Regions from separate parts of the Arthrobacter jinronghuae genome, predicted to be linked through region 2. Evidence: predicted binding sites of a transcription regulator. Region 2 holds the regulator's gene; the other holds the start of a gene.
The links. The regulator HrcA, encoded in region 2, represses chaperone genes, less so after heat shock. The targets are predictions, from matches to a motif close to TTNGCACTCGNNNNNNNCGAGTGCNAA.

Region 1: the regulator HrcA is predicted to act here: its motif matches at 2,717-2,743, upstream of groES (co-chaperone GroES).

What each region holds. Positions count from the first base shown of each region.
Region 1 is NZ_CP104263.1:2,778,978-2,785,436, reverse strand. It holds gene N2K98_RS13015 (iron chelate uptake ABC transporter family permease subunit) at 1-506, opposite strand, end outside; gene N2K98_RS13010 (ABC transporter permease) at 499-1,539, opposite strand; gene N2K98_RS13005 (siderophore ABC transporter substrate-binding protein) at 1,607-2,548, opposite strand; gene groES (co-chaperone GroES) at 2,884-3,180, shown strand; gene groL (chaperonin GroEL) at 3,263-4,873, shown strand; gene guaB (IMP dehydrogenase) at 5,088-6,459, shown strand, end outside.
Region 2 is NZ_CP104263.1:2,051,949-2,058,407, reverse strand. It holds gene hemW (radical SAM family heme chaperone HemW) at 1-696, shown strand, start outside; gene N2K98_RS09600 (DUF4870 domain-containing protein) at 778-1,206, opposite strand; gene N2K98_RS09595 (DUF3097 family protein) at 1,324-2,172, opposite strand; gene hrcA (heat-inducible transcriptional repressor HrcA) at 2,394-3,407, shown strand; gene dnaJ (molecular chaperone DnaJ) at 3,513-4,652, shown strand; gene N2K98_RS09580 (16S rRNA (uracil(1498)-N(3))-methyltransferase) at 4,654-5,421, shown strand; gene N2K98_RS09575 (GerMN domain-containing protein) at 5,437-6,408, opposite strand.

The sequences.
Region 1 (6,459 bases), 730 kb from region 2:
AAGCCGCGGAACATGGTGCCGAAGACGATTCCCACCAGCAGCATCAGGTGCAGGGACTTCCCGCCGCCGGTAAACAGCCAGCGGTAGAGCAGGAACGAGAAGCCGACCATCAGCAGCACTTCGAGGCAGAAGCGGATCGGCGCGCCCAGCGACAGCAGGGCACCGCCGCCCAAGGCAAACACCAGGACCGTCTGGATCAGCACATAGAGGGCATCGAAGCCCATGATCGACGGCGTGAGGATCCGGTTGGCGGTGACCGTCTGGAACAGGACGGTGGAGACCCCGACGGCGTACGCCACCAGGATCATGGAGCCTACCTTCACAGCCCGGCGCGGCAGGGCATAGCCGAGGTTCCCGCGCAGCTCAATGGTCATGAACACCGCAACCAGTGCTGCCGCGACGACGCCGAGGACGATGATCCAGAACCCGGCGGGAACGGTCCGGACGGGACGCCTGCGGTGCTCGGTAAGGGCTGCGGGCAGTGCGCTGGTGGATGTCTCAGGCATGGGAACCGCGCTTGCGTAGGAGGAGATACAGGAAAATGACGCTGCCAACGGCGGAGACCACTACGCCCACGGGGATTTCATACGGGTAGCGGATGGTGCGTCCGATGATGTCGCAGAGCAGGACGAAGCCCGCTCCGAAAACGGCGACCCAGGGCACCGCCCGGCGGACGTTGTCACCGATCAGCAGGGACACCAGGTTGGGCACAATCAGCCCCAGGAACGGGATGGAGCCGACGCTGACCACCACCACGGCGCTGATGAGCGAGACAATGACCAGTCCGAGCGCCATGACCCGGTTGTAGTTCAGTCCGAGGTTGGTGGTGAAGTCCTGCCCCATGCCCGCGACCGTGAAACGGTCCGCCGCAAGGTAGCCGATCAGGGTAAGGGCACCGACAATCCAAAGCAGTTCGTAGCGGCCGCGCAGGACGCCGGAGAAATCGCCGATCATCCAGCTGTTCAGCGTCTGGAGGAGGTCGGTGCGGTAGGCGAAGAAAGTAGTGACGGCGGAAATCACGCCGCCGAGCATGATGCCCACAAGGGGCACGATCAGTGTGTTGCGCAGCGGGATCCGGCGCAGGATGAGCAGGAAGAGTGCGGTTCCTGCGGCGGCGAAAACCGAAGCGGTGGACATCTTCAGGAACATGGAGGCGCCCGGCAGCAGCACGGTCACCGCCAGGATTCCCAGCTGGGCCGACTCCACCGTGCCGACGGTGGAGGGTTCCACGAACTTGTTCCGGGCCATTAGCTGCATGATCAGTCCGGCCACGCTCAGGGCCATGCCCGCCAGGACAATACTGAGCGTGCGGGGCAGCTGGCTGACCCAGAACAGCATGTGCGTGGTGGGATCCCCGGACATCAGCGAGGAGAGCGAAAGGTCGCCGACGCCGACAAAAAGGCTCACGGCCGCCAGCAGGACGACAACGCAGACCCCTAGGACCAGTGCTGCGGTGGAACGCAGAAAGCGCCGCCGTTCCAGGGGAGCGGCGGCGGACGCGGGGGCCGGCTTTTCAGCCGGCACGGCGGGGGCAGTCATATATCGGTATCCAGTTCCTCCGTGGCCCGGCACGAGCGGTGCCGGGCCACGGAGCGCAGAAGTGCGGCTAGAGAGCGTCGTGGACGGTATTAACCATGGTGTCCACGTTGTTCAGGCCGTATCCGACCAGGTACCAGCTGGCGGAATCCAGCATGGTGATGTTTTCGTTCTGTGCAGCCTTGGTGCTCTTGACCAGCTCGTTGTCGAGCACGGCGGAGGCGGCTTCGCCGGAGGTGCCGACGGCTACGTCGCGGTCAATGACGAACAGGTGGTCCGGATTGGTATCCGCGATGTAGTTGAAGGAAACAGATTCGCCGTGCTTGCCCTCGCCCTTAACCTCGGCGGCCGGTTCCAGGCCCAGGACGTCGTGGATGATGCCGAAGCGGGAGCCCGCGCCGTAGGCGGTCATTTCCCCGCCGCTGGTCATAACGATCAGGCCGTTGCCGGCGTCGGCTGCCAGTTCCTTGGTGTCCTCGACCTTGCCTTCAAGGGCACCCAGCTTCTCTTCAACCAGGTCTTCCTTCTCGAAGATCTTGCCGATGGTCTGGGTGTTTTCCTTGAAGGAGTTCCAGGAATCGGCGTTGTCGACGCTGAGGTCGATGGTGGGGGCAATCTTGCTCAGTTCCTCGTAGGAATCGGCAACCCGGCCGGAAATGATGATCAGGTCCGGAGCGCCGGCGTTGATCGCTTCGAAGTCGGGCTCCTTCATGCTCCCGATCTTGGTGATCTCTTCGGCGCCGTACTGGGAGAGGCTGTCCGGGAAGTTGGCGGCAGGCACGCCGTCGACGTCAATGTCGAGGGCATCCATCGTGTCGAGGGCACCGAGGTCGAAGGTGTAGACGGTCTCCGGGTTCACCGGAACTTCGGTGCTTCCCTGGGCATGCTCAACCGTCATGGTTGAGGCCTGTGCGGACTGGACGTCGGCATCTGCTGCTTCAGTCGAGCAGGCGCTGAGGGCGAGGAGGGACACAAGGGCGGTTCCGGCCAGCAGGCGGGACTTGGTGATCATGGGGGCTCCGGTGAGACTCGATGTGCCTATCGGGGGATTAGGACACAGAAATGTTTTCTAATGGTGCGCGCAGATGAAAACTATCCCGGTTAGGACAACCTAAGCAAATCCCCTGTCTCATTCGGTTGCCTGCCATTACGGGGGAGAGGGGTGCGGACGGGGTGCGCACTGGCACTCACCTTGACCGAGTGCTAACCGTTGCATAAAGTCTGAGTTAGCACTCCGAACGTGAGGGTGCTAACTCCCGAAGGGAAAGCGCGAACCGGCACCGCGACGACGGCCAGCGCCAGACCAACGGCCCCATTCCGTTAGAAACTACGCAAAGGAGAGCCCGAGTGTCGGTCTCGATTAAGCCCCTTGAGGATCGTATTGTTGTCCGCCCCCTCGAAGCCGAGCAGACCACTGCTTCCGGCCTCGTTATCCCGGACACTGCAAAGGAAAAGCCCCAGGAGGGTGAAGTAGTTGCAGTTGGACCCGGCCGCGTTGATGACAACGGCAACCGCATCCCGGTTGACGTTGCCGAAGGCGACGTAGTCATTTACTCCAAGTACGGCGGAACCGAAGTCAAGCACGGCGGCCAGGAATACCTGGTGCTGTCCGCCCGCGACGTGCTGGCCGTCGTCGTAAAGTAGTTCCCCTGGAAAACCCCGGCCACGATTCTGGCCGGGGTTTTCTGATGTAGGTGCAGATGTAGTTGTCGGAAAGGACACACACATGGCAAAGCAGTTGGAGTTCAATGACTCCGCCCGTCGCTCGCTGGAAGCCGGCGTCGATAAGCTCGCCAATACGGTCAAGGTGACCCTCGGCCCGCGCGGCCGCAACGTCGTCCTGGCCAAGAACTGGGGTGCTCCCACCATCACCAACGACGGCGTGACGATCGCCCGTGAAGTTGAGCTGGAAGACCCGTACGAGAACCTCGGCGCACAGCTGGCCAAGGAAGTAGCCACCAAGACCAATGATGTTGCCGGCGACGGCACCACCACGGCCACCGTGCTGGCACAGGCGTTGGTCAAGGAAGGCCTGCGCAACGTTGCCGCCGGTGCCGCCCCGGGGCAGCTCAAGCGCGGCATCGAGGTGTCCGTTGACGCCGTCGCCAAGCGCCTGCTGGAGAACGCCAAGGAAGTTGAAGGCAACCAGGTTGCGCACGTTGCGGCCATCTCCGCGCAGAGCACCGAGATCGGCGAGCTGCTGGCCCAGGCCTTCGACACCGTCGGCAAGGACGGCGTGATCACGATCGAGGAGTCCTCCTCGACGCAGACCGAACTGGCCATCACCGAGGGCATGCAGTTCGACAAGGGCTACCTCTCGCCGTACTTCGTGACCGACCCGGAGCGCCAGGAAGCCGTCCTCGAAGACGCGCTGATCCTGATCAACTCCGGCAAGATCTCCTCCGTCGCCGAGTTCCTGCCGCTGCTGGAAAAGGCTCTGCAGACCTCCAAGCCGCTGTTCATCATTGCCGAAGACGTAGACGGGGAAGCCCTGTCCACCCTGGTGGTCAACAAGATCCGCGGCACCCTGAACGTCGTCGCCGTCAAGGCTCCGGGCTTCGGCGACCGCCGCAAGGCCATGATGCAGGACATCGCGACCCTCACCGGCGCCCAGGTGGTCAGCCCCGACCTCGGCCTGAAGCTGGACCAGGTTGGCCTTGAGGTGCTGGGCTCCGCCCGCCGCATCACGGTCACCAAGGACAACACCACGATTGTTGACGGCACCGGCTCAGAAGCCGACGTCGCCGACCGCGTGGCACAGATCCGTGCCGAGATCGAGCGCACCGATTCGGACTGGGACCGCGAGAAGCTGCAGGAGCGCCTCGCCAAGCTGTCCGGCGGCATCGGCGTCATCCGCGTCGGCGCAGCCACCGAGGTGGAGCTGAAGGAAAAGAAGCACCGCATCGAAGATGCTGTTTCCTCCACCCGTGCTGCCCTTGAAGAAGGCATTGTGGCCGGCGGCGGGTCCGCACTGGTCCACGCTGCCCGCGCACTGGACACCGATCCGGAGGTGACGAAGCTGGAAGGCGACGCCGCCACCGCCGTCGGCCTGGTCCGCCGTGCACTGGCACAGCCGCTGCGCTGGATCGCCGAGAATGCCGGTTCCGAAGGCATGGTCGTCGTCGCCAAGGTCGGTGAGCTGGAAGTCAACAACGGCTTCAATGCCGTCACCGGCGAGTACGAAGACCTCATTGCCGCCGGCATCATCGACCCGGTCAAGGTCACCCGCTCGGCCCTGCGCAACGCCGCCTCGATCGCTTCGCTGGTGCTCACCACCGAAGCCCTCGTGGTGGAGAAGCCGGCCGAAGAGGACAACGACCACGGTCACCAGCACTAATCAGCCCTGATCCGCGCCGTGCGTGCGGAAATCGGCCCAGGCCCCGCTCCCGGAACCAGTTTCCGGGAGCGGGGCCTTTGCTATTGGCCGTGGCATCCCTCACAGGCGGTAGATACCCTCGGGGAGGAATAGGGGCGGGCCCGCTTTCGTTTTACGATAGGTACAGGCTAAATCGGGCCTTTTCCTTCCTCTCATCCCCGAAAGAGGCGCAGCTTTGAGTCAGCAGTACCCAGAACACGATCCGTTCGGCTTCGTCGGCCTGACCTACGACGACGTCCTCCTGCTGCCCGGCCCGACGGATGTCATTCCCTCTGAAGCCGACACCAGCTCCCGGCTGTCCAAGCGCATCACCGTGCAGACACCGCTGCTCTCGGCCGCGATGGATACTGTGACCGAATCCCGCATGGCCATCGCCATGGCCCGGCAGGGCGGCCTCGGCGTGATCCACCGGAACCTTTCCATTGCGGACCAGGCGGAGCACGTTGACCGGGTCAAGCGCAGCGAATCCGGCATGATCACCAACCCGGTGACGATTTCCCCCGACGCCACCCTGCAGGAACTCGACGACCTCTGCGCGCATTTCCGCGTTTCGGGCCTGCCGGTGGTGGATGCCGAAAACACCCTGCTGGGCATTGTCACCAACCGCGACACCCGCTTCATTCCGCGTGCCGACTACCCGAGCCGCAAGGTCGAAGAGGTCATGACCCGCATGCCGCTCATCACCGGCCGGGTGGGCATCAGCGCCGCGGAAACAATGGAACTGCTGGGCAAGAACCGGATCGAGAAGCTTCCCCTGGTGGATGACGCCGGCAAGCTGCAGGGCCTGATCACCGTCAAGGACTTCGACAAGGCCGAGCAGTACCCGCTGGCCACCAAGGATGACGAGGGCCGCCTGCGCGTCGGTGCTGCCATCGGCTTCTTCGGCGACGGCTACGAGCGGGCCATGTCCATGGTCGAGGCCGGCGTCGACATTCTCGTGGTGGACACCGCCAACGGCCACAGTGCAGGCGTGCTGGAAATGATTGCCCGCCTCAAGAAGGACCCGGCAGCTGCGCACGTGGACATCATCGGCGGCCAGGCAGCCACCCGCGAAGGCGCCCAGGCCCTGATCGACGCCGGCGCCGACGCCATCAAGGTAGGCGTGGGGCCGGGTTCCATCTGCACCACCCGCGTAGTTGCCGGTGTGGGCGTCCCGCAGATCACCGCCATCTACGAAGCCTCCAAGGCAGCCATCCCGGCGGGCGTCCCGCTGATTGCCGACGGCGGCCTGCAGTACTCGGGCGACATCGGCAAGGCCATCGTGGCCGGGGCCGACACCGTAATGCTTGGCGGGCTGCTGGCCGGCTCCGCGGAAAGCCCGGGCGACCTGGTCTTCGTCAACGGCAAGCAGTTCAAGTCCTACCGCGGCATGGGCTCGCTCGGGGCCATGCAGTCCCGGGGCAAGAACACGTCCTACTCGAAGGACCGGTACTTCCAGGCCGACGTCCCCAGCGACGAGAAGCTGATTCCGGAAGGCATTGAAGGCCAGGTGCCCTACCGCGGACCGCTTTCCGCCGTGGCCCACCAGCTGGTCGGCGGCCTGCGCC
Region 2 (6,459 bases):
GCCGTGCAGTGGGCGCGCGACGCCGGCCTGCACGTAAGCGTTGACCTCATCTACGGAACCCCGGGCGAGTCCATGGCCGACTGGAAGCACTCGCTTGAAGAGGCGCTGAGCTACGAGCCGGACCATATCTCCGCCTACGCGCTCATCATCGAGGAAGGAACCAAGCTCGCCGCCCGGATGCGCCGCGGCGAGGTGCCGCCCATCGACGACGACGACCATGCCGACAAGTACGTGCTGGCGGATGAAATGATGACCGCTGCCGGGCTGAACTGGTACGAGGTCAGCAACTGGGCGCGTACCCCCGAGGACCAGTGCCGCCACAACCTGGCCTACTGGCGCAGCGATGATTGGTGGGGAGTCGGCCCGGGAGCCCATTCACATGCCGGCGGCGTCCGCTGGTGGAATGCCAAGCATCCCACCGCCTATGCCCAGCGGATCGGCGCGGGGGAGTCGCCCGCCGTCGGGCGCGAGACCCTGGACGCCGATACCCGGTACGTGGAAGACGTTATGCTGCGGACCCGTCTCGCCGAAGGCCTGGCCCTGGACCGGCTGCGTGAGCCCGGCAGGCTTGCCGTGGCGGGACTCATGGCGGACGGCCTCGTGGATCCGAGGGCTGCGCTGACCGGAAAGGTGATCCTCACCCCGTCGGGACGGCTGCTGGCCGACGCGGTGGTCCGGCGGCTGCTGCCGGACTGAGTTCGGTGGCGGTGCCGGCCGGCCCTCCGGCGGCGTAGCTGCCCTGCACCGCTGCTTCCTGCGGCGCTACTGGATGCGGCGCTACTGGATACGGCGCAGGTTGAGCGGGTAGCGGTACGGCCGGCCGCGGTTGCACTCGATGCCTGCGATCACCGAGGACACGGCAACGTAGACCCAGATCATGGCATTGAGCACGGCGAAGAAGCCGCCGATCTCGGGAATGAAGGACAGCGCCCAGACCGTCAGGGCAGCAATGCTTGGCGGGAGCGTGAAGTTCAGGGCTTCCTTGGACTCCTGTGCAGTGAACGGACCGCGGTCGCGGAACACCAGGTAAATGATCAGCGACGGAACAAAAGCGAGGATGCCGCCGAAGTGCGCCAGAGTTGCCCACTGCCGGTCCTCGGACGCGGTCAGCGGCAGTGCATTGGCCGGGGCGCCCTGGTAAACGGGACGCTGCGCTCCGCCGTGTTCTTCCGGTCGGGGGTGGTGGTTCTGGCGTGTGTTGGACACGGCGTATATTCCTTTTGGCTCATGGTGACACAGGGTCGGTCCGCTACTACGTATTCCTCAAGGGTACTGGCTCGCGCACTTCCTACAGGAAAGGAGGCAGGCAGTGCGATGCGCGTCTCACCCGGGAACGGTCAGGAAATCGATGACTTCCTCCACCCGTCCGAGCAGTGACGGTTCCAGGTCCGCATAGCTGTTCACCTGCCCCAGCAGCTTCTTCCAGCCCATTGCGACGTCGGTGTGGTCCCGGTGCGGCCAGCCCAGTCCCTGCAGGATGCCGGTTTTCCAGTCCAGGTGACGGGGGACCACCGGCCAGGCGGTACGTCCGATCACGGTCGGCTTGATGGCCTGCCAGACATCCACGTACGGATGCCCGACAATCAGGACATTGCCCGGCGCGCCGGGGGAGGTCATCGCCTCGGCCGCGATGCGCGATTCCTTGGAGCCTGGAACCAGGTGATCCACCAGGATGCCCAGCCGGCGTCCCGGGCCCGGGGCAAACTCCCGAACCGCGGAGTACAGGTCATCGACGCCGTGGAGGGGCTCGACGACGATTCCCTCCACCCGCAGGTCATCACCCCAGACCTTTTCCACCAGTTCGGCGTCGTGCTTGCCTTCCACCCAGATGCGGCTGGCGCGGGCGGTGCGGGCGCGCTGGTTGGCGACGCGCACCGAGCCGGACGCCGTCCGGGCCGGACCTGCCTTGGCTGAAGCGGCAGCCGCGGGCACAACTTCCACCGGCTCGCCTTCGAGCAGGAAGCCGAAGCCCAGTTCGAAGGATTTCTTTTTCCCGCGCCGGTCTTCGAGCACCATCAGGTGCAGCCCGCCGGATTTCTCCACGCGTACCACCGCGCCGACCCAGCCCGAGGCCACGTCCTCAAGGACCAGGCCGGTTTCAGCGCCGACTTTGCGCAGGACGGTCCGGGCCGGCGCGGTGATGTCCTGCGGACCCCAGGAAAAGCTGGACACGGAAGTTGCCTCACTTACGGTTCTGATCGGGCGGAAACCGCAGCAGGCCACGGGTTCCTCAATGCTAGCAACGCTGCCGATCCGTACTAGACTTGGCACTTGAACACTGTGAGTGCTAAACGTCCGGCGCTCTGCCCATAGATCACGACGCAGGTCACCACGCAGATCACGACGCAGGTCAACACGCCGATCAAACCGCCGATCAACAGGGAGGGAAAACCATGAGTGAACCACGCCGACTCGAGGTCCTCCGCGCCATTGTTGAGGACTACGTCCATTCGCGCGAGCCCGTGGGATCCAAGGCACTTGTGGAACGCCACCACCTGGGCGTTTCCTCGGCGACCATCCGCAATGACATGGCCGCCCTTGAGGAAGAGGGGCTGATCACCGCCCCGCATACGTCCGCCGGGCGCATCCCCACTGACAAGGGCTACCGTCTGTTCGTTGACCGGATCTCCGACGTCAAGCCGCTCTCGGCTCCCGAACGGCGCGCCATCCAGTCGCTGCTGGAGGGAGCCGACGACCTCGACGATGTGATGGACCGTACCGTCCGGCTGTTGTCCCAGCTGACCAACCAGGTGGCCGTGGTCCAGTACCCGCATCTGGGCAATGCCAAGGTCCGGCACATTGAATTTGTCCTGCTGGCACCGTCGCAGGTGCTGGTGGTGCTCATCTCGACCACGGGGCGGGTAGAGCAGCGGGTCATTACCGTTCCGCAGCCGGTGACGGAGCCGGACCTGATGGACCTGCGCCAGCACTTCCTGGCCGCGTTGGCAGGCACGCCGCTGAGCAGCATCACCAGCCAGCTGGCTAATGCCCTCGCCACCGTGCCGGCCGATCGCAGGCGCGTCGGCAACTCCCTGGGCCACTGCCTGGAGCAGCTGGCGGGCATCAACCGCGAGGACCGCATGGTGATGGCAGGGACAGCCAACCTGGCGCGCTCCACGGTAGACTTCCCGCTGACTATCGGTCCCGTGCTTGAAGCGCTTGAGGAACAAGTGGTGATGCTCCGGCTGCTGTCCGAGATGGAACAGGATGCCCGCGGCGTTGCCGTCCGGATCGGACGGGAGAATCCGCACGGCGGTTTGTCGGAAGCATCGGTGGTGGCTACGGGATACGGTCCCGACGCCACCGCGAAAGTCGGCATTCTCGGCCCCACGCGGATGGACTATCCCACCACCATGGCGGCCGTGCGTGCCGTGGCCAGGTATCTGTCCCGAATACTGAACAACTAACGCGGTCCCCAGCAGTGACGGACCCGCCCGCCGGGGAACCGGCGGGAATCCAACCTCCGTCTTCAAAGTTTGAAGGCACGCAATACAGGAAAGCGATGTGCACGAGTGAGCGATCACTACCAGGTTCTGGGTGTCGGACGAGACGCCACCGGTGAAGAAATCAAGAAGGCGTACCGGAAGCTAGCCCGCAAGCTGCACCCGGACGTCAACAATGCTCCGGGTGCCTCGGATGAATTCAAAGCCGTATCGCACGCCTACGAGGTTCTTTCCGATCCGGAAAAACGGCGGATCTACGACACCACGGGCAACGAGAACGGCAACGACAACGGCTTCGGCGGCGGGGGCTTCGGTGCCCAGGGCTTCGGCTTCCAGGACATTTTCGACACCTTCTTCGGCGGCGGCGCCCCGGGCGGAGGACGCGGACCGGCCTCACGCAGCCGGCGCGGACAAGACGCCCTGATCAACGTCCGGATCGACCTCAAGGACGCTGTCTTCGGCACCAACAAGAAGATCGACGTCGACACTGCAGTCGTCTGCCCCACCTGTGACGGCTCCTGCTGCCAGCCCGGCACCTCCCCGCGCACCTGCGACATCTGCCACGGCACCGGTCAGGTTCAGCGGGCGGTCCGCTCCATCCTGGGCCAGGTCATGACCTCGGCGCCCTGCGGCACCTGCAACGGCTTCGGCACCGTCATCCCCGACCCCTGCCACGAGTGCTCCGGAGAAGGCCGCGTCCGCAACCGCCGCACCCTGACCATCAAGATCCCCGCCGGCGTCGCCACCGGTACCCGGATCCAGCTCGGCGGACAGGGCGAAGCCGGGATGGCCGGCGGCCCCGCCGGCGATCTCTACGTGGAGATCCGGGTCAACAATGACCCGACGTTCCTCCGCGACGGCGATGACCTGCACGCCACACTCACCATCCCCATGACGGCCGCAGCGCTGGGAACCACAGTTGCACTGGAGACCTTCGACGGCGACCGCGAAATCACCGTCAAGCCCGGCACGCAGTCCGGCGAGGTGTCCGTCCTCAACGACCTCGGCGTCACGCACCTGCGGGGCCACGGCCGCGGCGATCTCCGGGTGCACCTGCACGTGGAGACCCCGCAGAAGCTGGACTCCGAGCAGGAGGAACTCCTCCGCCGGCTCGCCAAGCTGCGCGGTGAGGAATACAGCGAGGGAAAGCTGAACAGCTCAGGCAACGGCGTTTTCGCCAAGCTGCGGGACCGTCTGGGCAACCTCTGAGATGACCAACCCGATTTTCTTCGGTGACCCGGCGCAGGTGGCGGCCGCCGGGCCCGGAGACATTTTCCGTCTCGAGGGGCCGGAGGCACGGCATGCGGTGTCGGTCAAGCGCCTCGAAGCCGGTGAAAGCGTGGACGTGGTCGACGGCGCCGGGCGCCGGCTCACCGGCACGGTGACGGAAACCGGTGCGTCCCTTCTGGAACTGCGGGTGGCGGACGTCCTTGACGAACCGGTTGCACCCGAACGGTTCCTCCTGGTGCAGGCACTGGCCAAGGGGGACCGGGACGAGCAGGCCGTGGAAGCTGCGACGGAGCTGGGAGTCGACACCGTCATCCCGTGGCAATCCGACCGCAGCATTGTCCGGTGGCGCGCCGAGAAGGCGGTCAAGGGACAGGCCAAATGGCAGGCTCTTACTTTTGCCGCGGCCAAGCAGTCCCGGCGTTCCCGGATCCCTGCGGTGGAGCCCGCGCTGGACAGCCGCGCCCTGCCGTCCCGGCTGGCGGAACTTGACCTTGTCCTTGTGCTCCATGAGGAGGCCGATGTACCGCTGGCGAATGCGCTGCGTGACCTCGGCAGGCGCGGTCCGGACGACGCCTCCGCATCCATTGCGGTAGTTGTAGGTCCGGAAGGCGGCATCAGCCCCGCCGAGCTGGAAGCGCTGCGCGGCGTCGGGGCCGTTGCCGTCCGGCTGGGACCGCACGTGCTTCGTTCCTCCACTGCGGGGCCGGCGGCGCTGGCCGTGCTGAATCAGCTGCTCGGCCGCTGGTAGAGGAAGTCCGCCGGGCTAGTGCCCCGGATCCTGCGGGGACGCCGAGACCGTAATGCGCTTGGAATCCCCGGCGGTTTCCTGCCCGGTGTAGTAGACCCGAAGGCTGTATTCACCCGGGGCGAGGGAAGCAGTGAAGCTGAATTCGCCGGTCTTGCCGGGCGCCTTGTCCAGTTCCACGCTGCCGGAAGCGGCCGCCCCGGATGAGGGCCTGCCGTCCACTATGGGTTCGGCCCGCCAATGCAGTTCAGCCGTCTGCGCCACCGCAGTTCCGCTGACCTCGACATCCGTGCCGCGGATCTCCGATTCCTGCGGATCAATCACCCAGATCGGCGCCACCAGTGCGGGGTCCCTGTTCAGGGGCTCCTCCAGGGGCACATGGCCGAACGCACGGTACCCCTCCTTGCCGTCCACCAGGATCGCCACGCTGCTTTCCTGCCCCACGGTCGTCAAACCCGCGTTGGCGGCTGCCGCCGTGGCGGTGTAAACCAGCTGCTGCACTGCACGGTGGGCCATGCCGGAGTCGAGGGAACCCTTGAACGCATCCGAGGAGATGTCCACGGTAATAACGTTCTTGCTGGAAATGGATGCGGTGACGCTGTCCGCCGCGTGCCAGGGAGTGAAGTAGTCCTGGTCCAGCGGCTTGTCCGCCGTCATGGCCTGAACTGCCTCACCGATGGGATCACCGGTGTTGTCTGAGTGAAGGAACTCACGGTAGAGACTGACCGTCGAGTCGTTTCGTCCCAGCCAGTACACCGGCATGAGGGTGCCGACGGAACTCGCTTCCGCCGGCGGGGAGACGGTCATGGGAGCAGCGGCGGGGACTTCGCCGGCGTCGAAGGACGAGGGCATCGTGATGGTGGGATTCTCGGCTACAACGCCGCATCCACCCAGCCCCAGTGCAGCTGCGGCCACTAGCGAACCGGCCAGGAAATACCGCTGGCTTAGCCCTCGGAGACAGGACGTTGCGTTGTTGGACCCGGCGTCCATCCATCCTCCTTAGGGGTAACTCGAAAACGTACGTCTTCAACCTTTGCACAT